Regions from separate parts of the Streptomyces sp. NPDC091416 genome, predicted to be linked through region 3. Evidence: riboswitches for the same ligand, from Rfam matches in the RefSeq annotation. Region 3 holds a riboswitch; each other region holds the start of a gene.
What was found. A riboswitch is a leader RNA that binds a small molecule or an ion and turns the genes downstream of it on or off. The one in region 3 is predicted to bind cobalamin.
Positions count from the first base shown of each region.

Region 1: it holds a riboswitch for cobalamin, as region 3 does, so the genes downstream of both, ACIQMX_RS01180 (ribonucleoside-diphosphate reductase subunit alpha) here and ACIQMX_RS23130 (cobalamin biosynthesis protein) in region 3, are expected to answer to the same signal.
Region 2: it holds a riboswitch for cobalamin, as region 3 does, so the genes downstream of both, ACIQMX_RS11820 (ABC transporter substrate-binding protein) here and ACIQMX_RS23130 (cobalamin biosynthesis protein) in region 3, are expected to answer to the same signal.

Region 1 is NZ_JBIVTU010000001.1:314,217-320,103, forward strand. Features, by position in the region: gene ACIQMX_RS01160 (GntR family transcriptional regulator) at 1-29, shown strand, start outside; gene ACIQMX_RS01165 (DUF3311 domain-containing protein) at 276-530, shown strand; gene mctP (monocarboxylate uptake permease MctP) at 527-2,161, shown strand; gene ACIQMX_RS01175 (GNAT family N-acetyltransferase) at 2,278-2,790, shown strand; cobalamin riboswitch at 2,832-2,967, shown strand; gene ACIQMX_RS01180 (ribonucleoside-diphosphate reductase subunit alpha) at 3,102-5,480, shown strand; gene ACIQMX_RS01185 (ribonucleotide-diphosphate reductase subunit beta) at 5,480-5,887, shown strand, end outside.
Region 2 is NZ_JBIVTU010000003.1:260,310-266,196, forward strand. Features, by position in the region: gene ACIQMX_RS11815 (acyl-CoA dehydrogenase) at 1-1,400, shown strand, start outside; cobalamin riboswitch at 1,734-1,920, shown strand; gene ACIQMX_RS11820 (ABC transporter substrate-binding protein) at 1,980-3,020, shown strand; gene ACIQMX_RS11825 (FecCD family ABC transporter permease) at 3,017-4,117, shown strand; gene ACIQMX_RS11830 (ABC transporter ATP-binding protein) at 4,114-4,902, shown strand; gene ACIQMX_RS11835 (PRC and DUF2382 domain-containing protein) at 5,041-5,887, opposite strand, start outside.
Region 3 is NZ_JBIVTU010000007.1:438,582-450,568, forward strand. Features, by position in the region: gene cobO (cob(I)yrinic acid a,c-diamide adenosyltransferase) at 1-185, opposite strand, end outside; gene ACIQMX_RS23115 (putative cobaltochelatase) at 185-2,215, opposite strand; gene cobN (cobaltochelatase subunit CobN) at 2,334-5,984, opposite strand; gene ACIQMX_RS23125 (cobyric acid synthase) at 6,005-7,546, opposite strand; gene ACIQMX_RS23130 (cobalamin biosynthesis protein) at 7,543-8,616, opposite strand; cobalamin riboswitch at 8,751-8,881, opposite strand; gene ACIQMX_RS23135 (hypothetical protein) at 9,044-9,292, opposite strand; gene ACIQMX_RS23140 (inorganic phosphate transporter) at 9,318-10,583, opposite strand; gene ACIQMX_RS23145 (class II aldolase/adducin family protein) at 10,820-11,488, shown strand; gene ACIQMX_RS23150 (hypothetical protein) at 11,618-11,987, shown strand, end outside.

The DNA of each region.
Region 1 (5,887 bases), on a different contig from region 3:
TGGCCCGCCTGAAGCGTCCGCTGGACTGAGGACGCCGTCACTCCGGACAGCCCCCGTGGAAGTGTTCCCACGGGGGCTGTCCGCTGCCCCGCCCCGCCCCGCGGCGGCTATTGGTCTGCACCAACTCCCCGACGTATGGCGTCATTTCGACCATCTGGCATACGCCTCAGGACCGTTGCCGGACCGCAATGCGGACAGGGGGTGACGGTGGGCGGGACCCTCGCCTAGATTTCCTGCGCATTACAGGTGATCAGTGAGGGGACGGAGTCGCCGCCATGCCGGAAGAGCCCGAAGGAAAACCACCGACCGTCACACCCGTGCGGGTGGTCATCGCCCTGTGCCTCGTCGCGCCGTTCGTGGCGATGCTCTGGGTGAGTTCGTACGCCAAGGTCGACCCGACCTTCATCGGGATCCCGTTCTTCTACTGGTACCAGATGCTCTGGGTGCTGATCTCGACGGCGCTCACGATGGTCGCGTACAAGCTGTGGCAGCGTGACCAGCGCGCCCGCAAGGGAGGTGCGTCAGCATGAAGGACGGCGTGAACGGCGTCGCACTCGGCGTCTTCATCTTCTTCTTCCTGGCCGTCACGGTCATCGGCTTCATGGCCGCCCGCTGGCGCAAGGCCGAGAACGAGGCCAGCCTCGACGAATGGGGGCTGGGCGGAAGGTCGTTCGGCACCTGGGTCACCTGGTTCCTGCTCGGCGGCGACCTCTACACGGCGTACACCTTCGTCGCCGTCCCGGCGGCGATCTACGCGGCGGGCGCGGCCGGCTTCTTCGCGGTGCCCTACACCATCCTGGTGTATCCGCTGATCTTCACGTTCCTGCCGCGCCTGTGGTCGGTCTCGCACAAGCACGGCTACGTCACCACCTCGGACTTCGTCCGCGGCCGCTTCGGTTCCAAGGGGCTCTCGCTGGCGGTCGCCGTCACCGGCATCCTCGCCACGATGCCGTACATCGCTCTCCAACTCGTCGGCATCCAGGCGGTGCTGGACGTGATGGGCGTCGGTGGCGGCGAGAACACGCACTGGTTCATCAAGGACCTGCCGCTGCTGATCGCGTTCGCGGTGCTCGCCGCGTACACGTACTCCTCCGGGCTGCGCGCTCCCGCGCTGATCGCGTTCGTCAAGGACGGGCTCATCTACCTGGTCATCGCCGTGGCGATCATCTACATCCCGATCAAGCTCGGCGGCTTCGACGACATCTTCGCCAAGGCAGGCGAGGCGTTCTCCGCGAAGAACGAGGCGGCCGGGAAACCGGTGGCCGGACTCGCCCCCGGCGAGGCGGGACAGTGGGGTTACGCCACCCTGGCCCTCGGCTCGGCGCTGGCGCTCTTCATGTACCCGCACTCGATCACGGCGACGCTCTCCAGCCGCAGCCGTGACGTGATCCGCCGCAACACGACGATCCTGCCGCTGTACTCGCTGATGCTGGGCCTGCTCGCGCTGCTCGGCTTCATGGCGATCGCCGCCGGCGTCAAGGTGGACAACGGCCAGCTGGCGATCCCGCAGCTGTTCGAGAACATGTTCCCCGACTGGTTCGCGGGCGTGGCCTTCGCCGCGATCGGCATCGGCGCCCTGGTGCCGGCGGCGATCATGTCGATCGCCGCGGCGAACCTGTTCACCCGCAACATCTACAAGGACTTCCTGAAGCCGGACGCCACCCCCGCGCAGGAGACCAAGGTCTCCAAGCTGGTGTCGCTGCTGGTGAAGGTCGGCGCGCTCGCCTTCGTCCTCACCATGGACAAGACGGTCGCGATCAACTTCCAGCTGCTCGGCGGGATCTGGATCCTCCAGACGATGCCGGCCCTGGTCGGCGGACTGTTCACCCGGTGGTTCCACCGCTGGGCGCTGCTCGCGGGCTGGGCGGTCGGCATGCTGTACGGGACCCTCGCCGCGTACGGGGTCGCCAGCCCGACCCAGAAGCACTTCGGCGGGTCCTCCAAGGAGATCCCCGGCCTCGGCGAGATCGGCTACATCGGTCTGACGGCCTTCGTGCTGAACGTCGTGGTCGTCGTCGTCCTCACGTTCGTCCTGAACGCCGTGAAGGCGCCCGCCGGCATCGACGAGACCTCCCCGGGCGACTACACCGCGGACGCGGGCGACCCGGGCGTGAAGACCGAGCTGCCGCCGGCCACCGCCGGTGCTCCGGGCGGCCACTGACCGACGGCATGCGTGAGCGGGCCGCCGCACTCCTCCCCGGAGGGGCGCGGCGGCCCGTTCCCGTACCCCCGATATCCGCTTGCGGCCACGGCCCGCCCGTGCGGCAGACTGCCCCCATGGACATGACGATCCGGCCGATCGAGCCCGCCGAACACGCACTCCTCGGCGAGATCACCGCCGGGGCCTACCTCGGCGACGGCCTCCTGGACCTCGGCGCCGACGACCCGTACCTGGTCCAGCTGCGCGACGTCCCCCGCCGGGCCGCCGAGGCCGAGGTGCTGGTGGCCGCCGACGCGCGGGGCCATGTCCTGGGCGGGGTCACCTACGCCCCGCCGGGCAACCCGTGGGCCGACATCGCCGCGGCGGACGAGGCGGAATTCCGGACCCTGGCGGTCTCCCCCGAGGCCCGGGGCGCAGGAGCCGGGGAGGCGCTCGTACGGGCCTGTATCGACCGCGCACGGGGTACCGCGGGGGTCACGGGGATCGTCCTGTCGACGCAGCCGGCGATGCACGGGGCCCACCGGATCTACCAGCGCCTCGGCTTCGTCCGCACACCGGAGAGGGACTGGAGCCCCGTCGCCGGTCTGACGCTGCTGACGTTCCGTCTGGAGCTTCGCCCTGCGGCGTGAGCGCAGGCACGACACAACATGTGGGGGCTGCCGCATCCGGCAGCCCCCACATGTATGCTCGTGCTCGCTGTCGCCGCAGGGAAATCCGGTGCGAATCCGGAACTGTCCCGCAACGGTATGTTCGGTGCCTTTTGCGCACCTCCAGTCCGAGGTCCTGCCGACAGCGCATCCGGCTCGTCCGATCCGGATGCCCAGACGTCCGGGCCTCGTGGATGGGCCGGTGGACGCCGCACGGAGCGCTGCCCTGGCGCGCTCCGCCCGGCCGCCCCCCGCTCCACCGAGGCCCCGAGCCGAGCGAGGGAGAGCACCGCGTGACCATCGCGCCAGCCGGTCCGGTTTCAGCGGCCGAATCAACGGGAAGCACGAGCGACGGACCGGGAACCGCACTGCTGCGGACCCTGACCGACCTCACCGCCGACCTGCCCGACACCGACCCCGGACGCGTCGCCGCCGCAGCACTGCGCGGCCGCAACGCCCGGTCGGACGAGGCCGAGCTGCGCTCGCTGGCCACCGAGGCCGCCGCGGGCCTGATCTCCGAGGACCCCGCCTACTCCCGGCTCGCCGCCCGCCTCCTCACCCGCACCATCGCGGACGAGGCGGCCGGGCAGGGCGCGACCTCGTTCTCCGCATCGGTCGCCGTCGGTCACCGCGAGGGCCTGATCGCCGACCGCACCGCCGAGTTCGTGACCCTCCACGCCGCCGCCCTGGACGCGATCGTCGCCCAGTCGCTCGCCGACGGCGCGGACGACCGCTTCGGCTACTTCGGCCTGCGCACCCTGTACAGCCGCTACCTGCTGCGCCACCCTCTCACCCGCCAGGTCATCGAGACCCCGCAGCACTTCATGCTGCGGGTCGCCTCCGGTCTGGCCGAGGACAACTCCGCGCGCGCTCTGGACGAGGTAGCCGCGCTGTACGGGCTGATGAGCCGGCTGGACTACCTGCCCTCCTCCCCCACGCTCTTCAACTCCGGCACCCGGCACCCGCAGATGTCCTCCTGCTACCTGCTGGACTCCCCGCTGGACGAGCTGGACTCGATCTATGACCGCTACCACCAGGTGGCGCGCCTCTCTAAGCACGCGGGCGGCATCGGCCTCTCGTACTCCCGCATCCGCGCCCGCGGTTCGCTGATCCGCGGCACCAACGGGCACTCCAACGGCATCGTGCCGTTCCTGAAGACGCTCGACGCCTCGGTCGCCGCGGTGAACCAGGGCGGCCGGCGCAAGGGCGCCGCCGCCGTCTATCTGGAGACGTGGCACGCGGACATCGAGGAGTTCCTGGAGCTGCGCGACAACACGGGCGAGGACCAGCGGCGTACGCACAACCTCAACCTGGCGCACTGGATCCCCGACGAGTTCATGCGCCGGGTCGACGCGGACGGCACCTGGTCGCTGTTCTCCCCGGCCGACGTGCCCGAGCTGGTCGACCTGTGGGGCGACGCGTTCGACGCCGCCTACCGGGCGGCGGAGGCCAAGGGGCTGGCCCGCAGGACCATGCAGGCTCGTGAGCTCTACGGCCGCATGATGCGGACCCTCGCGCAGACCGGCCAGGGCTGGATGACGTTCAAGGACGCCTCCAACCGGACCGCGAACCAGACCGCCGAGCCGGGCCGGGTCGTGCACTCCTCGAACCTGTGCACCGAGATCCTTGAAGTCACCGACGACGGCGAGACGGCCGTCTGCAACCTGGGCTCGGTCAACCTCGGCGCCTTCGTCGAGGGCGGCGCGATCGACTGGGAGCGCCTCGACGCGACCGTCCGTACCGCCGTGACGTTCCTCGACCGGGTCGTGGACATCAACTTCTACCCGACCGAGCAGGCAGGCCGGTCCAACGCCCGCTGGCGGCCGGTGGGCCTGGGCGCGATGGGCCTCCAGGACGTCTTCTTCCAGTTGCGGCTGCCCTTCGACTCGCCCGAGGCCCGCGCCCTGTCGACGAAGATCTCCGAGCGCATCATGCTCGCGGCGTACGAGGCGTCCTGCGACCTCGCGGAGCGTTCGGGCCCGCTGCCGGCGTGGTCCGAGACGCGTGCCGCCCGCGGTGTGCTGCACCCGGACCACTACGACACCGAGCTGAACTGGCCGGAGCGCTGGGACGCGCTGCGGGCCCGGGTGGCGAAGACCGGGATGCGCAACTCGCTGCTGCTGGCGATCGCGCCGACGGCGACGATCGCCTCGATCGCGGGTGTGTACGAGTGCATCGAGCCGCAGGTCTCCAACCTGTTCAAGCGCGAGACGCTCAGCGGTGAGTTCCTCCAGGTCAACGCGTATCTGGTGGACGAGCTGAAGCAGCTCGGCGTGTGGGACGCGCGGACCCGCGAGGCGCTGCGCGAGGCGAGCGGCTCGGTGCAGGGCTTCGCCTGGATCCCCGAGGAGGTGCGGGCGCTGTACCGCACGGCGTGGGAGATCCCGCAGCGCGGACTGATCGACATGGCTGCGGCCCGTACGCCGTTCCTCGACCAGAGCCAGTCGCTCAACCTGTTCCTGGAGACGCCGACGATCGGCAAGCTCTCCTCGATGTACGCGTACGCCTGGAAGCAGGGGCTGAAGACGACGTACTACCTGCGCTCCCGCCCGGCGACCCGGATCGCCCGTGCGGCGTCCGCCGCCCCGATCCCCGAGCAGGCACCCGCGCCCGACGCGGACGCGATCGCCTGTTCCCTCGAAAACCCCGAGTCCTGCGAGGCCTGCCAGTAATGAGCTCCACCAACGACAAGAACCTGCTGGACCCGGGCTTCGAACTGACCCTGCGGCCGATGCGTTACCCGGACTTCTACGAGCGCTACCGGGACGCGATCAAGAACACCTGGACGGTGGAGGAGGTCGACCTCCACTCCGACGTCGCCGACCTCGCCAAGCTCTCGCCGGGCGAGCAGCACATGATCGGCCGGCTGGTCGCGTTCTTCGCGACGGGCGACTCGATCGTCTCCAACAACCTCGTGCTGACGCTGTACAAGCACATCAACTCCCCCGAGGCGCGGCTGTACCTGTCGCGGCAGCTCTTCGAGGAGGCCGTGCACGTCCAGTTCTATCTGACGCTGCTGGACACCTACCTGCCCGACCCGGACGACCGGGCGGCCGCCTTCGACGCGGTCGAGGAGATC
Region 2 (5,887 bases), on a different contig from region 3:
CGCAGAAGTTCATGCCCAACACCAGTCCGGCCGGCGGCCCCAAGTCGGGACTGGTCGCCGCCCGGCTGATCGTCGACGGCCGCGACCGGGGAGTCTTCCTGCTGCTGGCTCCGCTCACGGACGCGTCCCGGGCGCTTCCCGGGATCCGGGTGCGCCGGCTTCCCGCCCGGATGGGCAGTCCGGTCGACCACTGCCTGACCTCGTTCGACCAGGTCTTCGTGGACCGCGGGGCGCTGCTGGGCGGTGCGCAGGGGCGGGTCGGCGAGGACGGGGTGTTCCGCAGCGGCACCGACGGACGCACGCGCCGCTTCCTCGCCTCGATCGGACGGGTCACCACCGGCCGGATCTGCATGAGCGCCAGCGCGGTGGGCTCGGCCCGCACCACGCTGGCCGTCGCCGTCCGCTACGGGGGCCACCGCTTCGTCTCGGGCGGCCGCTCGGCACCGCCGGTCCCGGTGATGGCGCACCGCAGCCACCACGGCCCGCTCGCCGAGGCCATGGCCACCGTCTTCGCGATGAGCCTGCTGCACCGGCGCGTGCTCGACCGGTGGGAGAAGGCGGCGGCCCGGCCGCCCGCGGAGCGGGAGACGGACGAGCGCCTTGTGGACATCGCCAAGGCGTGGATCACCTGGCAGGCCCGGTCCGTGATCGTCGAATGCCGGGAGCGGTGCGGAGCCCAGGGCCTCCTGGAGAACAACGGGATGACCGAACTCGTCACCGGGATCGAGGGCGCCATCACCGCCGAGGGCGACAACCTGGCCCTTCACGCCCGGGCGGCGGCCGGGCTGCTCGCCGACGCGTCACGGCGCCCGCGGGAGGAACCGGCCGCCGCTCCCGCCGGCGGCGACCTCGCCGACCTCCGATTCCTCGGCCGGCTCCTGGACGAGGTGGAGCACATCTGGTTCGCCCGGGCGGCCGCAGGGATGGCGGGGGCGGCGGAAGGCGACCCGCTGGAGCGCTGGAACGCGGCATCCGGGCCGGCGCTGCGGGGGGTCGAGGCCCATGCGTACCGGCAGGCGGCCCACGCCTACGAGAACGCGCTCGCGGCGCTGCCCGGCGGCGAGGCCCGCGCGCGGCTGGACGAACTGGCCCGGCTGTTCGCGCTGCGCTGGGTCGCACGCAACAGCGGGGACCTGCTCGCGGCCGGCCACCTGACCCCCGCTCAGGTCGACGGACTGAGCGAGGCCACCGAACAGCTCGTCTCCACCGTGAGCGGCCACCTGCCGGAACTGGCCGCGTCCTTCGCCCTGCCCGGTGAACTGCTGGCCGACTGGCCCATCGCGAGTGCCCGCTACACCGACGCGTACGACGACCCCGGCGCCTCCTGGCACCCCACCGCGGCCCCGGAAGCGGCCTCCCCGCGCACCCCTGGAGGCGAATCGGTTCACCACAACGCGTGACCGGGAAGGGGCCGCGGCGGGGCCGCCCCGGACGGTCCGGCGGGCCGGGGGGGGGGGGGGGGGCCCCCCCCCCCCCCCCCCCCCCCCCCCCCCCCCGGGGGGGGGCCCCCCCCCCCCCCCCCCCGCGCCCGCCCCCCCCCCGCGCGGGGCGGGGGGGGGGGGGGGGCGCGCCGCCGCCGCGGGGGCGCGGGGGCTATTGGCGGGGGGGGGCGGGGGGGCGGGGGGGGGGCGGGGGGGGGGCCGCCGCGCGGGGGCGGGGGGGGGGGGGGGGGGGGGCCCCCCCCCCCCGCCCGCCGCACCCTCCGCACCGCCGCTGAGCTGGGCAGAGGCTCGTGGTAGCGTGCCGGAGCCAGTCGAACTCCACATAGGGGTCAGGGAATCCGGTGCGAATCCGGAACTGACGCGCAGCGGTGAGGGGGACGGGCGGGGCCACGGCCACTGGGAGACCACGGTTTCCCGGGAAGGCGTCCCGTCCGCATGAACCCGAGTCCGAAGACCTGCTGGCACCCGCGGTCCGGTTCCGGGCCGCGGAACTCCGTACGGGCCCCGCGCATGGGCCCAGAGACGCCGAGGTGTCCCGTGCCGCCCATAGCCGGCCCCGCCCGCTCCGCCGCCCTGCTCACCGCCGCCCTGATCCTGCTGACGGCCTGCGGCGGCGGAAAGGAAACCGCCACCGCCGAGTCCGCCGACGCCGACGGCTATCCGGTCACGCTGAAGAACTGCGGACGGACCGTCACCGTGGAAGCGGCACCGGAGCGCGCCGTGCCGGTCGACCAGGGATCGGCCGAGATCCTGCTCTCGCTCGGTCTCGCCGACCGGCTCGCCGCCACGGCCACCTGGACCGATCCGGTCCTGAAGGGCCTGGAGAAGGCCAACGAGGGCGTCCCGCGGATCTCCGACAACCGCCCCTCGTCGGAGAAGGTCCTGGACCAGGAGCCCGACTTCGTCAGCGCCTCGTTCGAGTCGACGCTCGCCAAGGGCGGTGTCGCCCCCCGCGAGCAGTTCGAGGAACTCGGCGTCCCCACCTACGTCTCGCCCGCCGACTGCACCGCCAAGGACAACAGCAAGGACGGCGACGGAGTCCGCACCGGCGCCCTGACCATGGACAGGGTCTACGCCGAAGTGCGTGATCTCGCCCAGGTGTTCGGCGTTCCGGAACGGGGTGAGGCACTCGTCGCCCGACTGCGCGCCCGGGTACGGAAGGCGACGAGCGGCATCGACGCCTCCGGGGCCTCGCTGCTGTACTGGTTCGCCAACTCCGAGGCCCCGTACCTGGCAGGCTGCTGCGGTGCGCCCGGCATCATCACCCGGGAACTCGGCGCGAAGAACGCCTTCGACGACACCCATGAGGAATGGCCGCAGATCAGCTGGGAGACGGTCGCCGACCGCAACCCGGACGTGCTGGTGATCGGCGATCTGACCCGCAAGTCGCAGACCGCCGAGAGCGCCGCGAAGAAGATCGCCTTCCTGGAGTCGGACCCCGTCACGAAGAACATGGACGCCGTCCGGCACAAGCGCTATGTGCTGCTCAGCGGTCAGGCGATGAACCCGACCATCCGGACCGTCGAGGGCGTGGAGCGCGTGGCCGCCGGCCTGCGGACCTTCGGGCTCGCGGGGTGACGGACACCGAACGGGCCGCGGCGGCGCGCGAGGACAGTGCTGCGGACGTCGCCCGGCCCGGTCGCCGGGACTTCCGGGGCGTCCGGGGCTTCCGGGAAGGGTTCCTGTGGGCCGCCGGCCTTCTGCTGCTCGCCCTGTCCGTCGCCGTCGCCGTCACCATCGGCCCGGCCCGGATCTCCGTCGCCGACGTCTGGTCCGCGGTCGCCTCCCACCTCGGCGCGGGCGAGTCGCGGCTCAGTCCGATCCGCGACGGCATCATCTGGAACCTGCGTATGCCGCGCACGCTGCTCGCCGCCGTCTGCGGTGCGGGGCTCGCGGTCTGCGGCACCGTCATGCAGTCGCTGCTGCGCAATCCGCTCGCCGATCCGTTCGTCCTCGGGGTCTCCTCCGGAGCCTCGACCGGTGCCGTCGTCGTGGTGGTCCTCGGGGTCGGCGGGGGAGCGGTCTCCCTGTCGGCCGGGGCGTTCATCGGGGCCCTGTGCTCCTTCGCCCTGGTCATGCTGCTCAGCCACACCCTCGGCGGCAGCACCGACCGGGTCGTCCTGTCCGGGGTCGCGGCCATGCAGCTCTTCTCCGCGCTCACCTCCTTCGTCGTGATGACCGCCGCCGACGCCGAGCAGACCCGCGGCGTGCTGTTCTGGCTGCTGGGCTCGCTCGGCGGCGTCGGCTGGAGCGATGTGTGGATCTGCTCGTCCGTGCTCGGCGTGACGCTGCTGATCTGCCTCGGCCACGCCCGCACGCTCGACGCCTTCGCCTTCGGCCAGGACGCGGCTGCCGCCCTCGGCGTCCACGTCGGCCGTACCCGGATCGTCCTGCTGTGCACGACCGCGCTGCTGACCGCCGCTCTCGTGAGCTCGGCCGGTGCCATCGGGTTCGTCGGGCTGGTGCTGCCGCACGCGGCCCGGGCACTCACCGGCTCCGGCCACCGCAGGCTGCTGCCCGTCACCGCGCTCGCCGGGGCCGTGTTCCTGGTCTGGGTCGACACCCTCGCCCGGACCGTACTCGATCCGCAGGAGGTACCGGTGGGCGTGGTCACCGCACTCATCGGGGTCCCCGCCTTCGTGCTCGTCCTGCACCGCACCCGGCGGACCCCGTGAGGCCGGCCGTCCCCGGCGGCCTGCGGGCCGACCGGGTCAGCCGGGAGGCGGGCGGCCGCCTCATCCTGGACGGTGTCTCGCTCGCTCCGCCGCCCGGCGCCACCATCGGGCTGATCGGCCCGAACGGCTCCGGAAAGTCCACCCTGCTGCGGATCCTGGCCGGGGTCCTCGCCCCGGACGCGGGCGTGGTCACCCTCGACGACGATCCGCTGACCGCGGTGGGCCGACGCACCGTGGCCCGGCGCGTCGCGGTGGTCGACCAGCACGCCGTCACCCAGGTCGAACTGAGCGTCGTCGACGTCGTACGCCTGGGCCGCATTCCGCACCGCCGCGCCTGGTCGGCGCCGACGGCGGCCGACGAGAGGGCGGTGCGCGAGGCCCTGGAGCGGACCGGTCTGGCGGAACGCCGCGACCAGTCCTGGCACACCCTGTCCGGCGGTGAGCGCCAGCGCGTGCAGATAGCGCGCGCGCTCGCCCAGCAGCCCCGCGAACTCCTGCTGGACGAACCGACCAACCACCTGGACATCCAGCACCAGCTCGAACTGCTGGCCCTGGTCACCTCGTTGCCGCTCACCGCCGTCGTCGCCCTGCACGATCTCAATCTGGCCGCGATGTTCTGCGACCGGATCGTGGCGCTGGACGGGGGAAGGGTCGTCGCGGGCGGCCCTCCGGCAGAGGTGATCACGGCGGACCTCATCGCCGACGTCTACCGGGTGCGGGCCGTCGTGACACCGGACGGCCCGCAGGGGCGGCCCACGGTGCGCTTCGTGCCGGGACGGCCCTGAGGTTCCCGCGGAGGCCGGGGGCCGCGAGGTGTCCGGCGTTCCTGCCGCGGCCGGTTCCGCGTCACGGAGCGCAAGGGGCGGGCCCCGGTGCGGGGCCCGCCCTTCCCGGTGCGGTACGTCCGGTGCGCTGGGCCCGGGTCAGCGGCGCCGTCCCTGACCGAACTCGCCGCCCATGTCCTTGCCGCCCATGTCCTTGGCGCTCTTGCCGGTGCCGTCCGCGTAGTCGATCTGCTCCTTGCGCAGCTCGGCGGAGACTTCCTTCTGCTCGGTCACCTTCTTCGTTTCCATCCGCACCCGCTCGACCGGCACGGTCTCCTTGCGCATCGTGGCGCGTTCGGCGTGCAGGGTGACCTCCACGTCCTGCTCCGTGATGTCGGACCGGCCGGCCGCCTTGTCGCCCGGACGGAGCGGTTCACGGACCACCCGCACTTCTTCGTGCGTGACGGGAACGGTCCTGGTGACGTTCTCCGTGACGACGTACTTGTGGAGGCGGGCCTTGCCGCTCTCGTACTCCTCGGTGCCGATGTGCAGCTGCTCCTCGGAGCGGATCATCTCCTCCTTGCCGCTGAGGTCGGCGCCGGAGCGTTCGGCTCCCGCGCCGGCTCCGACCAGCGGACGGGACGTGCCCGAGGTTTCCGTGTCGCGGTGCCTGCCGGTCCCGGTGCCCGCACCGGCCATGCCGGCCGACGTGGTCCTGTCGGTCGTGCGGCCCGTGCCCGCGGCGCCCATGGCCCCGGCCCCGGCTGCCGCACCGGCCCCGGCTGCCGCTCCGGCTCCGGCCCCTGTTCCGGCCGTGCCCATGGTGCCCGTGCCGGTCGTGGTCGGTGCGTCGGCGCTCGTGGTGCCGGCGCGGTCGCCGAGGGTGGCCTTGGTATTCCGGCTCAGGCCGTAGTGCCGGTAGAGCTCTTCCTCCTCGGAGACGGACAGATGGGCGTCCGCGTCCACCCGGGGGGCCTCCTTCACCAGGTCCTTCGGATGCGAGATG
Region 3 (11,987 bases):
GCCGACTTCACGAACTGGAAGACCCCGATCGGCCATCCCTGATTCCAGGCACGCAGCGCGAGCCCGAAGGCCGCCGTCGACTTGCCCTTGCCGATGCCGGTGTGCACCACCAGCAGCGGACGGTTGCGGCGCTGACGGGTGGTGAGCCCGTCGTCCGGCACGCTGACCGGCTGTCCCTGCGGCATTACGCGGCCCTCCTGCTGTAGCCCTGAACGTCCTTGACCAGCCCGGCGATCGCGTCCGCGCGCAGCTCGTCGAGCGTGACGGCGGTGCCGCCCAGCTCGCCCGCGAGGCTCACCGCGAGCCCGAGCCGCACCGGCCCCGACTCGCAGTCCACGACGACGGACGCCGTGCCCTGCGCATCGTGCAGCCGGGCCGCCCGCGCGGCGAGCGTCACCGGCTCCGGCCCGCCCGTCGCCCGTCCGTCGGTCACCACGACCAGTAGCGGCCGCCGCGACGGATCGCGCAGCCGCTCCACCCGCAACACGTCGTGCGCCTTCAGCAACCCGGCGGCCACCGGGGTACGCCCGCCGGTCGGCAGCATCTCCAGCCGCGCGGCAGCCGCGTCCACGGACGACGTCGGCGGCAGCACCACCTCGGCGTCGTTGCCCCGGAAGGTGATCAGCCCGACCTTGTCGCGCCGCTGGTACGCGTCCATCAACAGCGAGAGCACCGCGCCCTTGACCGCGGTCATCCGCTGCCGGGCGGCCATCGATCCGGAGGCGTCCACGACGAACAGCACGAGATTGCCCTCACGCCCCTCCCGCACCGCCTGCCGCAGATCGTCCCGCCGCACCACCAGACCCCGTCCCGACCGGCCCCGCGCCCGCTGATGCGGGGCGGCGGCCTGCACGGTCGCGGCCAGATGCAGCTTGGTCAGCGCTCCCTGCGGACGCCGCGCCCCGGTCGTCCGACCGTGCTCGGTACGCGCCCGGGACCGCCGCCCCGCCGCGCCCTCGCCCAGACCGGGCACGCTCAGCACCTTCGTACGGAACGGCTCTCCGGCCCGGACGGGCTGCTGCTCGCCGCTCCCGGCGGACTGCCCCTGAACGGGCTCCCGCTCCTTCTCCACGCCCTGCTCGGGCACGGACTGCGCGGGCGTGTCGTCGGCGCCGCCCTCGGGCTGCGGCGGCGCGTCGGGTCCGTCGCCCTCCGGCGGCCGACCGCCGCCGTCAGGGCCGTCCGGGTCCGGATCGTCGTCCTCGCCGCTGTTCTGCTCCAGCGTGTCGTCGAGCTTGTCCTCGTCGAGCCCCGGCGCGTCGAAGGGATTGCGCCGGCGCCGGTGGGGGAGCGCGAGCAGGGCGGCCTGCCGCACGTCCTCGGCGAGCACATCGGTACGCCCCGCCCAGGCGGCGAGCGCCGTGGCGGTCCGGGCCATCACGATGTCGGCCCGCATCCCGTCGACCTCGAAGGCGGCGCAGGTGGCCGCGATCTGCCGCAACGCACCGTCGCCGAGGCGGACCTGCGGCAGCAGCGCACGCGCGGCCACGATCCGGGCCCGCAACGCGCCCTCCTCGTCGGCCCACCGGGCCGCGAACGCGGCCGGATCGTCGTCGTACGCCAGCCGCCGCCGCACGACCTCGACCCGCAGAGCGGTCTCACGGGAGGCGGCGACCTCGACGGTCAGCCCGAACCGGTCGAGGAGTTGCGGCCTGAGCTCCCCCTCCTCCGGATTCATCGTTCCGACCAGCAGGAAACGGGCGGCATGCCGTACGGAGACGCCTTCGCGCTCCACGTACGAGGCACCCATGGCCGCGGCGTCCAGCAGCAGGTCGACCAGATGGTCATGGAGGAGGTTGACCTCGTCGACGTACAGGATCCCGCGATGCGCGTCCGCGAGCAGCCCCGGCTCGAAGGCCTTCACGCCCTCGGCGAGCGCCCGCTCGATGTCGAGCGCCCCGACGAGCCGGTCCTCGGACGCGCCGACGGGCAGCTCGACGGTCCGCGCCGCCCGCGACACGCCGGTTCCGGCCTCGTGGGGCCCGTCGGGACACGCCGGGTCGGGCGCGTCCGGGGCGCAGGAGAACCGGCATCCGGGGACGACGGAGACCTCGGGCATGAGCGCGGCCAGGGCGCGCACGGCGGTGGACTTGGCGGTGCCCTTCTCGCCGCGCACCAGCACCCCGCCGACGGCGGGTGAGACGGCGTTCAGCAGCAGTCCGAGCCGGAGGTCGTCCTGCCCGACGATGGCGGTGAAGGGATAAGGCGTACTCACAAGGCCTCCTTGGCAAGGGAGCGACGAAGCCCCTTCGGCGATTGAGGAGCTGGGTCCGGGGCGGAGCCCCGGTTCGGGAAGGGGCGGGCAGGGGACGGGCCCGCCACGCGTCGCCCGCTCACGCGTCGCCCTCCAGGTCGCCCTCGAGCTCCAGATACGTTGCCCGCAGCCGCTCCAGCGTCTGCGCGTCCGGCTCCGCCCACAGCCCCCGCTCCGCCGCCTCCAGCAGCCGCTCGGAAATCCCGCGCAGCGCCCAGGGGTTGGACTTCTTCATGAAGTCCCGGTTGGTCTCGTCGAACACGTACTCCGCCGACAACTTCTCGTACATCCAGTCGTCGACGACGCCCGCCGTCGCGTCGTACCCGAACAGGTAGTCCACGGTCGCCGCCATCTCGAAGGCGCCCTTGTACCCGTGCCGTCGCATCGCCGCCATCCAGCGCGGGTTCACCACCCGCGCCCGGAACACCCGGTGCGTCTCCTCGCCCAGCGTCCGCGTCCTCACCTGATCCGGCGTCGCCGAATCCCCCACGTACGCCTCGGGCGACTCCCCGGTCAGGTGCCGCACCATGGCGACCATGCCGCCGTGGTACTGGAAGTAGTCGTCCGCGTCGACCAGATCGTGCTCCCGCGTATCGACGTTCTTCGCCGCCACCGCGATCCGCCGGAACGCCGTCTCCATGTCCCCGCGCGCAGCCCGGCCCTCAAGCCCGCGCCCGTACGCGTATCCGCCCCAGACCGCGTACACCTCGGCCAGGTCCGCGTCGCTGCGCCAGTTGCGCGCGTCGATCAGCGGCAGCAGCCCCGCCCCGTACGCCCCCGGCTTCGAGCCGAAGATGCGTGCCGTGGCCCGGCGGCGGTCGCCGTGCTCCGCCGTGTCCTCGTCGGCGTGCGCCCGTACGTAGTTGGCGTCGGCCGGCTCGTCCAGCTCCGCCACCGCCCGTACCGCGTCGTCGATCAGGCCCACCACATGCGGGAACGCGTCCCGGAAGAAGCCCGAGATACGGACCGTCACATCGATGCGCGGCCGGCCCAGCTCGCCGACCGGCACGACCTCGAAGCCCGTCACCCGGCGCGAGGCGTCGTCCCACACCGGGCGGCAGCCCAGCAGCGCCAGGATCTCCGCGATGTCGTCACCCTGGGTGCGCATCGCCGAGGTGCCCCACACGGTCAGGCCGACCGACTTCGGGTAGTCGCCCGTGTCGGCGAGGTACCGGGCGATCAGCGAGTCCGCGAGCGACTGGCCGACCTCCCACGACAGCCGGGACGGGATCGCCTTCGGGTCGACGGAGTAGAAGTTGCGGCCCGTCGGCAGGACGTTCACGAGTCCGCGCGTCGGCGAACCCGAGGGGCCCGCCGGGACGAAGCCGCCGTTCAGCGCGAGCAGGATGTGGTCGATCTCGTCGGTCGTCCGGGCCAGCCGGGGCACGACCTCCTCGCAGGCGAAGCCCAGGACGGCGACGGCGTCCGGGAGCGCGAAGCCCAGTACCTCCCGTACGAGACCGGCGGCGGCGCTCACGTCCCAGCCGCGCGCCTCCATGCCCTCCGCGAGGCGGCGGCACAGCTGCTCCAGCAGATCGATCGCGTCCGCGCCGGTCCGGGCGGGGCCGTCCACCAGCGCCGTCAGCTCGGCCGGCACCTTGACCGCCGCACCCGGCTCGCCCAGCAACTCCTTCTCGCTGAGCCCGAAGTGCCCGGCGACGGCCGCCCGCAGCCCCGGCAGCGCGTTTGCCGTCCCGCCCCACACCTGCGAGGCGCGCAGCACCGCCAGGACCAGGTTGACCCGGGCCTCGTCGGCCGGACCGCCGCCCAGGATGTGCAGACCGTCGCGGATCTGGACGTCCTTGATCTCGCAGAGGTAGCCGTCGATGTGCATGACGAACGAGTCGAAGGCGTCCTCGCCCGGCTGTTCGTCGACATGCAGGTCGTGGTGCAGCTCCGCGGCCTTGACCAGCGTCCAGATCTGCGCCCGCACCGCGGGCGCCTTCGTCGGGTCCAGGTCGCTGACCAGCGCGTACTCGTCGAGCAGCTGCTCCAGCTTCGCCAGGTCGCCGTACGTGTCGGCGCGGGCCATGGGCGGGACCAGGTGGTCCACCACGGTGGCGTGGCCGCGGCGCTTGGCCTGGGTGCCCTCGCCCGGGTCGTTGACGATGAACGGGTAGATCAGCGGCAGTTCGCCGAGCACCGCGTCCGGGCCGCAGCCGGCGGACAGGCCGAGGCCCTTGCCGGGCAGCCACTCCATCGTGCCGTGCTTGCCCATGTGGACGACGGCGTCCGCGCCGAACGTGTTCTCCAGCCAGCGATAGGTGGCCAGGTAGTGGTGCGAGGGCGGCATGTCGGGATCGTGGTAGATCGCGATGGGGTTCTCGCCGAACCCGCGCGGCGGCTGGATCAGCACCACCACGTTCCCGAATTGGAGCGAGGCGAGGACGATGTCGTCGCCGTCCACGTACAGCGAGCCCGGCGGCTCGCCCCAGTGCTCCAGCATCGAGTCGCGCAGCCCCGGCTCCAGCTTCGCGAACCACTCCCGGTAGTCCGCCAGGGGCACCCGCGCGGGGGCTGCCGCGAGCTGCTCCTCGGTCAGCCACTCCACGTCGTGGCCACCGGCGTTGATGAGGCGGTGGATGAGCTCGTCGCCGTTGTCCGGGTGTTCCGCGACCCCGTACCCGGCGTCGCGCAGCGCGTCCAGGACACGGACCGCGGAGGCGGGTGTGTCCAGGCCGACCGCGTTGCCGACACGGGAGTGCTTGGTGGGGTAGGCGGTGAAGACCAGGGCGAGCTTCTTCTCGGCGTTGGTCTTGTGCTTGAGGACGGCGTGACGCACGGCGATCCCGGCGACGCGGGCCGCACGTTCGGGGTCGGCGCGGTACACCGGCACCTCGTCCGGGCCCTGCTCCTTGAAGGAGAACGGGACCGTGATCAGCCGTCCGTCGAACTCCGGGATGGCGACCTGCATCGCCGCGTCCATGGGGGACAGCGCGGCGTCCGACGCGTCCCACGCCGCCCGCGAGGACGTCAGGCACAGCCCCTGCAGCACCGGAACGTTCAGATCGGCGAGCGCGCCGATGTCCCAGGCCTCGTCGTCGCCCCCGGCGGAGGCGTCCGACGCGCGGGTGCCGCCGGCCGCGAGGACCGTGGCGACCAGGGCGTCGGCCCGGCCGAGGAGCTCGTACAGACCGGCGTCGGCGCCGCGCAGCGAACCGCAGTACACGGGCAGGGCGTTGGCGCCGCGCGCCTCGACGGCGTCGCACAGCACGTCGACGAACGAGGTGTTGCCGGAGAGTTGGTGCGCCCGGTAGAAGAGCACGCCGACGGTCGGGCGGCCTTCGGTGAACGTACGGCTGCCGTGCAGCCCCCACTCGGGCATCTTCTGAGGTCCGGCGAAGCCGTGCCCGGTCAGCAGGACGGTGTCGGAGAGGAAACGGGCCAGTTCGACGAGGTTCCCCGGGCCGCCCTCCACCAGGTAGCGCAGCGCCTCGGCGACGACGCCCGCCGGTACGGACGACTCGGCCATCAGCTCCGCGTCCGGCACGGTCTCACCGCCGAGCAGCACGGTCGGGATGCCCGACGCCCTGAGCGCGGCGAGGCCGTCCTCCCAGGCGCGCCTGCCGCCCAGCAGGCGGACCACGGCGACGGAGGAGCCCTCGATCAGTGCGGGCAGCTCCTCCCGGACGTCGATCCGGGTCGGGTTGCCGATCCGGTAGGGCGCGCCCGACGCGCGGGCGGCGAGGAGGTCCGTGTCGGCGGTCGACAGCAGCAGCACGGTGCTCAGCGGGGCGTTGAGTGGGGCGTTCATGCGCGTGCTCCAGGGGCTCCGGGGGCGATGAAGGGAAGTCCTGCCGGTGCGCCCGACTCGATGAGTCGCCACAGCGCATCGGTGTCCGCGTGTTCTTCGATCAGGTCGCCGAGGCGGTCGAGCTGTTCCTCCCGCAGCGCGGCGAAGCAGGTGTCGGGGGCGGGCACGAAACGGCGGCCGGCGGCCTGCGCGATCTCGGTCAGGAAGCGGCGGCGGAAGGTGTCGCTCTCCAGCGAGCCGTGCCAGTGGGTGCCCCACACGGCGCCGGACCGGCAGCCGTCCAGGCGCTGTCCCCGGCCGTCGGTGAGGAAGGGTTCGCCGCCGCGCACGTCCGCGACGCCGTGGTGGATCTCGTACCCCTCGACCGGGGCGCCGAGGGCCTCCCCGGCCGGGCGGGCGAGGGTCTTCTCACGGTCGAACCGGATGCGTACGGGCAGCAGGCCGAGCCCGTCGACCTGCCCGGCGCGCGACTCGACGTCGTCCTCGATGTGCTCGCCGAGCATCTGGTAGCCGCCGCAGATGCCGAGGACCGGGCGGCCTTCGGCGGCGCGCCGCAGCAGTGCGTCGGCGAGCCCGCGCTCGCGCAGCCAGCCGAGCGCCTTCACGGTGCCGCGGGTGCCGGGCACGATGACGAGGTCGGCGTCGTGGAGTTCCTCGGCGCGGTCCACGAACCGTACGACGACGCCCGGTTCGGCGGCGAGCGCGTCCACGTCCGTGAAGTTCGACATCAGCGGCACGGCGCACACGGCGATGCGCAGGATGTCCTCGCCGTGCGGCGGCGCGACGGCCGACTCGCGTACGGCGCCGCGCAGCGAGACCCGCAGGCCGTCCTCCTCGTCGATGCCGAGGCCGTGGGCGAAGGGCAGCACCCCGTACGTCGGACGTCCCGTCAGATCGCTCAGCATGTCCAGGCCGGGCTCCAGCAGCGAGACGTCGCCGCGGAACTTGTTGACCAGGTAGCCGGCGATCAGCGCCTGGTCCTCGGCCGAGAGCAGCGCCGTCGTACCGAAGAACGAGGCGAAGACGCCGCCGCGGTCGATGTCGCCGACGACCACCACCGGGAACCGTGCCGCCCGTGCGATGCCCATGTTCACGATGTCCGTGCGCCGCAGGTTGATCTCGGCCGGACTGCCCGCCCCTTCGCAGATCACCGCGTCATACGTGCCCCGAAGCTGCTCCAGGCAGTCCACGACGGTGGACAGCAGCGATTCCTGCCGGCCGCCGTGGTAGCCGCGGGCGCTCATCTCGCCGACCGGACGGCCCATCAGGACGACCTGGCTGGAGCGGTCGCTGCCGGGCTTGAGCAGCACCGGGTTCATCAGCGCGGTCGGCTCCACCCGGGCGGCCTGCGCCTGCATGGCCTGGGCGCGGCCGATCTCGGCGCCCTCGCGGGTGACGAAGGAGTTGAGCGACATGTTCTGCGCCTTGAACGGAGCCACCTTCACGCCCCGGCGCACCAGCCAGCGGCAGATGCCCGCCGTGACGACGCTCTTGCCCGCGTCCGATGTGGTGCCGGCGACCAGCAGTCCGCCGCTCATGTCGGTCTCCGTCCTGAGATTAGGGATCCTGCGAGTCGGGATCCCGGGAGCTGATTTCCCGCGATTCGAGATCCTGGGAGTCCGGATCCGTGGGTGCGGGCGCCGGTGGTGCGGGCCTCCGCGATCCTGCGTGCCGCGAGCCCCGCGCCGAGCCGGGCCGCCACGCTCACGCCGAGGGCCAGCGCGCTCACCCGGCGCGACAGCCGTACGGCCCGCTCGATGTCGGCGGGTTCCACCGCGCGGCCCGCCTCCCCGTTGAGGACGGGGCGGTGCTCGACCCGGCCGCCGTAGGCGAGGGTCCCGCCGAGCCGCACGCCGAGCGCGCCGGCGAACGAGGCTTCCACCGGGCCCGCGTTGGGGCTCGGGTGCTTGGCCGCGTCCGCCCGCCACGCGCGGACGGCTCCCCGAGGACGCCCCCCGGCGGCCACGGCGAGCAGGGCCGTCAGCCGGGCGCCCGGCCAGCCCGCGAGATCGTCGAGGCGGGCCGAGGCCCAGCCGTAACGCAGGTAGCGGGGCGACTTGTGACCGACCATCGCGTCGAGCGTGTTGGCGGCCCGGAACCCGACGAGACCGGGGACCCCGCCCAGAGCGCCCCACACCAGGGCGCCGACCACGGCGTCCGAGGTGTTCTCGGCGACGGATTCCACGACGGCGCGGGCGATCTGCGGACCGTCCAGGGACTGCGGGTCGCGGCCGCACAGATGCGGCAGCCGCTCCCGGGCCAGGCCGAGGTCCCCGGCGGCGAGCGCGCCGCCGATGGAGCGGGCCTCGCGGCCCAGGGACGTACCGCCGACGACGGACCAGGTGGCGGCGGCGGTCAGGGCGACGGACGCGACGGGGTGGCGGCGCAGGGCGCGGGAGGCCAGCGCGGCACCCCCGGCAGCGCCTCCGGCGCAGACCAGGGTGTGCAGGGCGCCCCACCCGCGGTGGTCGCGCCACAGACGGCGTTCGACGCCTGCCGCGGCCCGCCCGAAGGCGGCGACCGGGTGCCCCCTGCGGGGGTCACCGAGCAGCAGATCGCCGATCAGACCGGCCGTGGCGCCGTACGCGAAGATGCGATCGGCACGCACGGTTCAGCCGGCCGTTGCGCCTCGAAGGACCTCAGGACCTGTTCTGCGTTGCACAGGAAGGGACGCACGGCAGCCGGGCATGGCGATATGTCCTCACTCAGGGTCCGCGCCCTGGTTCGACGTGACGGCGACGAGAGTCTCCTGGCTTCCGGATCCGCAGTTACCCCGGCCTTCCAGTCCGCTTGCGTGGACCGTGACTTCCGTGGTGGGGACTGCTCCCCGGTGACAGTGGCGGGACCGCGCCGGATTCGCACCGGCTTCCTCTGCTGTCGCCGTAATGGCTCCGGCAGTCCACCACGCTCCGCGAACGCCCGTCAACTTGCCGTTGACCTGCGACGGCGCAGTGTGCGCAGACGCACATCGGGCCGGACACACCAGAGGTGCGTCCGGCCCGATACGGGTGGGAGTGGTGGGGCTCAGGCGGTGATCAGGCGACGATCAGGTAGATGCCGTAGGCCACGGCCGCGGCACACAGTCCGAAGCAGACGTACGCGCCGACGCGGGCCGGCACGACCGAACCGCCCGCCGCCGGACCGTCCGCCGAGCCGCCCTGTGCGGCCGGTCCGGGCTGCTTGGAGAGTCCGACGATGCCGAGGGTGAAGAGGCCCACCAGTGCGACGGTGGCGACGAGGGAGACGCCGAAGACGGTGCCGAGGGCTGCCCAGTCGATGTTCATGGGGATCTGTCCTTAACCGAGGCTCTTAGACCGTGGCGGGTCGGGCCGGGTCGGCGACCGGCCCGGCGGGGGCCGGGATGGTGGCCGTGAGGTCGTGGGGCTGAGCGGCCGCCGCGGTGGGCGGCGGGCTGACGGCCGCGATGGCCTGGGTGACGACGCCCGCGGGCTCGGCGTCCTCGCCGGCCGGGGCGACGTCGTCATGGCCGACGGGCTTGCGCCGCGACAGCATCCAGATCGCACCGGAGCCCGCGACCAGCAGCGCCGCGACGACCACGACACCCCAGGTGCCCTGCTTGGTGAGGAGCTCCGCGCCCGCGCCGACCAGACCGGCGGCCGGCAGGGTCAGGCCCCAGGCGACGAACATCCGCGTGGCGGTGGACCAGCGGACCACACCGCCCTTGCGGCCGAGGCCCGCGCCCATGACCGCGCCGGAGCACGACTGGGTCGTGGAGAGCGAGAAACCGAGGTGCGAGGAGGCCAGGATGACGGTGGCCGCGCTGGTCTGGGCGGCGAATCCCTGCGGCGGCCTCAGCTCGGTCAGGCCGCTGCCCATGGTGCGGATGATGCGCCAGCCGCCCAGGTAGGTGCCGAGCGCGATGGCGAGGCCGGCGGCGACGATGACCCAGACCGGCGGGTTGGCGCCGGGGGAGAGGACGCCGCCGGTGACCAGGGCGAGCGTGATGATGCCCATGGTCTTCTGCGCGTCGTTGGTGCCGTGCGCGAGCGACACGAGCCCGGCCGAGGCGATCTGGCCGGCGCGGTACCCCTTCGCGGTGGCCTTCTCCTGGGCGCCGCCCGTGACCTTCCCGCCGATGCGGTACGTCAGCTTGGTGGCCAGCAGCGCGGCCAGACCGGCGACGACCGGCGCGGCGACCGCGGGGAGCAGCACCTTGGTGACGACGGTGCCGCCGTCGACCGACGACCAGCCCGCGGACATCACCGCGGCGCCGATCAGGCCGCCGAACAGTGCGTGCGAGGAGCTGGACGGGAGGCCGACCAGCCAGGTCAGGAGATTCCACAGGATGGCGCCGACGAGCGCCGCGAAGATGACCTCGGTTCTGAGCCCGTCTTCGTTGATGATCCCGCCGGAGATCGTCTTGGCGACCTCCACCGACAGGAACGCGCCTACGAGGTTGAGAACGGCGGACATGGCCACCGCTGTCTTGGGTTTGAGTGCGCCGGTCGAGATGGTGGTGGCCATCGCGTTGGCGGTGTCGTGGAAACCGTTCGTGAAATCGAACACTAGAGCTGTCACGATCACAATCGCGAGCAGCAGCGTGATGTGTTCCATTTACCCAGGCAATCGTTCGACGTCAGTGGCACGTGGACCGTAGGCAATCTGGGTGAACGGAAGATGAACTGGGCAGGGCGTTGTGGTGACCCCAACCGGAGTGCCGCCGCCCTTTTCGTCCGTCGGCTGACGGCGGGATTCCGGTACGGGCCGGTGTGGGCCCGGAATCCGGCGTCCGGGATGGTCGTTGGGGGAGGGGTGGCAGAGTGCCGCTCATCCGTTGAAAGGATCTTCGTATGAGCGACGAGTGGCGGGATTCGATCGAACAGGCCTGGGGTGCGGTCGTCGCCACCGCCCGCCGGACGGCCTCCGAGGGACTCGTCGTCGGCACCTCGGGCAACGTCTCGGCGCGGGTCGGCGGGACCGTTCTGGTCACCCCCAGCGGAGTGCCGTACGACCGGCTCCGTCCCGAGGACCTGACCGGCGTCGATCTGGGGGGCAAGCAGATCCTCGGCACCCTGGCTCCCACCAGCGAACTTCCGCTCCATCTCGCGGTGTACCGGAACACCGAGGCCGCTGCCGTGGTGCACACCCACGCGGTGCACGCCACGGCCGTCTCCACGCTGGTCGCCGAGGTGCCGTCGGTGCACTACGCCGCAGCGATGCTGGGCGGTCCCGTCCGGGTCGCCGCCTACGCCCGCTACGGCACGGACGAACTGGCCGAGAACATGCTCACGGCCCTGCGCGGCCGCACCGGCTGCCTGCTGGGCAACCACGGCACGGTCACCTATGGCGCCTCCCTCGACGAGGCGTACGACCGCACGGCCCAGCTCGAATGGCTGTGCCGCCTCTGGCTCACCGCGAGCTCGCTGCCCGGCCGGACCCCGGCCCTGCTCACGCCGGAGCAGCTGAGCGACGTCGGCGAGGCGCTGAAGGGCTACGGCCAGCCGCGCGGAGACCGGTAGGGGACCCGGTCGGCGTGGAGACACGGGTAAGGAACCCGGCCCCCGCGGAGACCGGTAGGGGGCCCGGCCGGCGCACCGGACGGCCCCCGCCCACTGGCAGCGTGCGGCGACGCCCCGGAGACTGAAGCCGTGCGCCCCGCTACAGCAACGGCAGCAGCCGTCACCACGATCCTCGGCGTCGGCGCGGCCGCGGTCGCCGCCGGCCGGTACGCCGGCGACGTCGCCCTCAAGGCACCGTCCGGACGCCCCCTCCCCGCCGACCGCCGGCTGACCGTCCACGCGACGGCGGCCGGGCAGGTCACCCTCACCCGGTCCTTCACCTCGCTCCGGCCGGGCACCTACGGGCTGGTGGGCGACGACGTCCACGCCGTCGTGGGCCCGGTGATCGACCAGGCCCACGAGGCGGCCGACACCGTCGTGCGCCGGCTGGAGCGCGTGAACCACGGCATCCTGCGCCCCGGCGCCAAGGTCCGCATCACGCCGGAGCTCCACAGCGGCG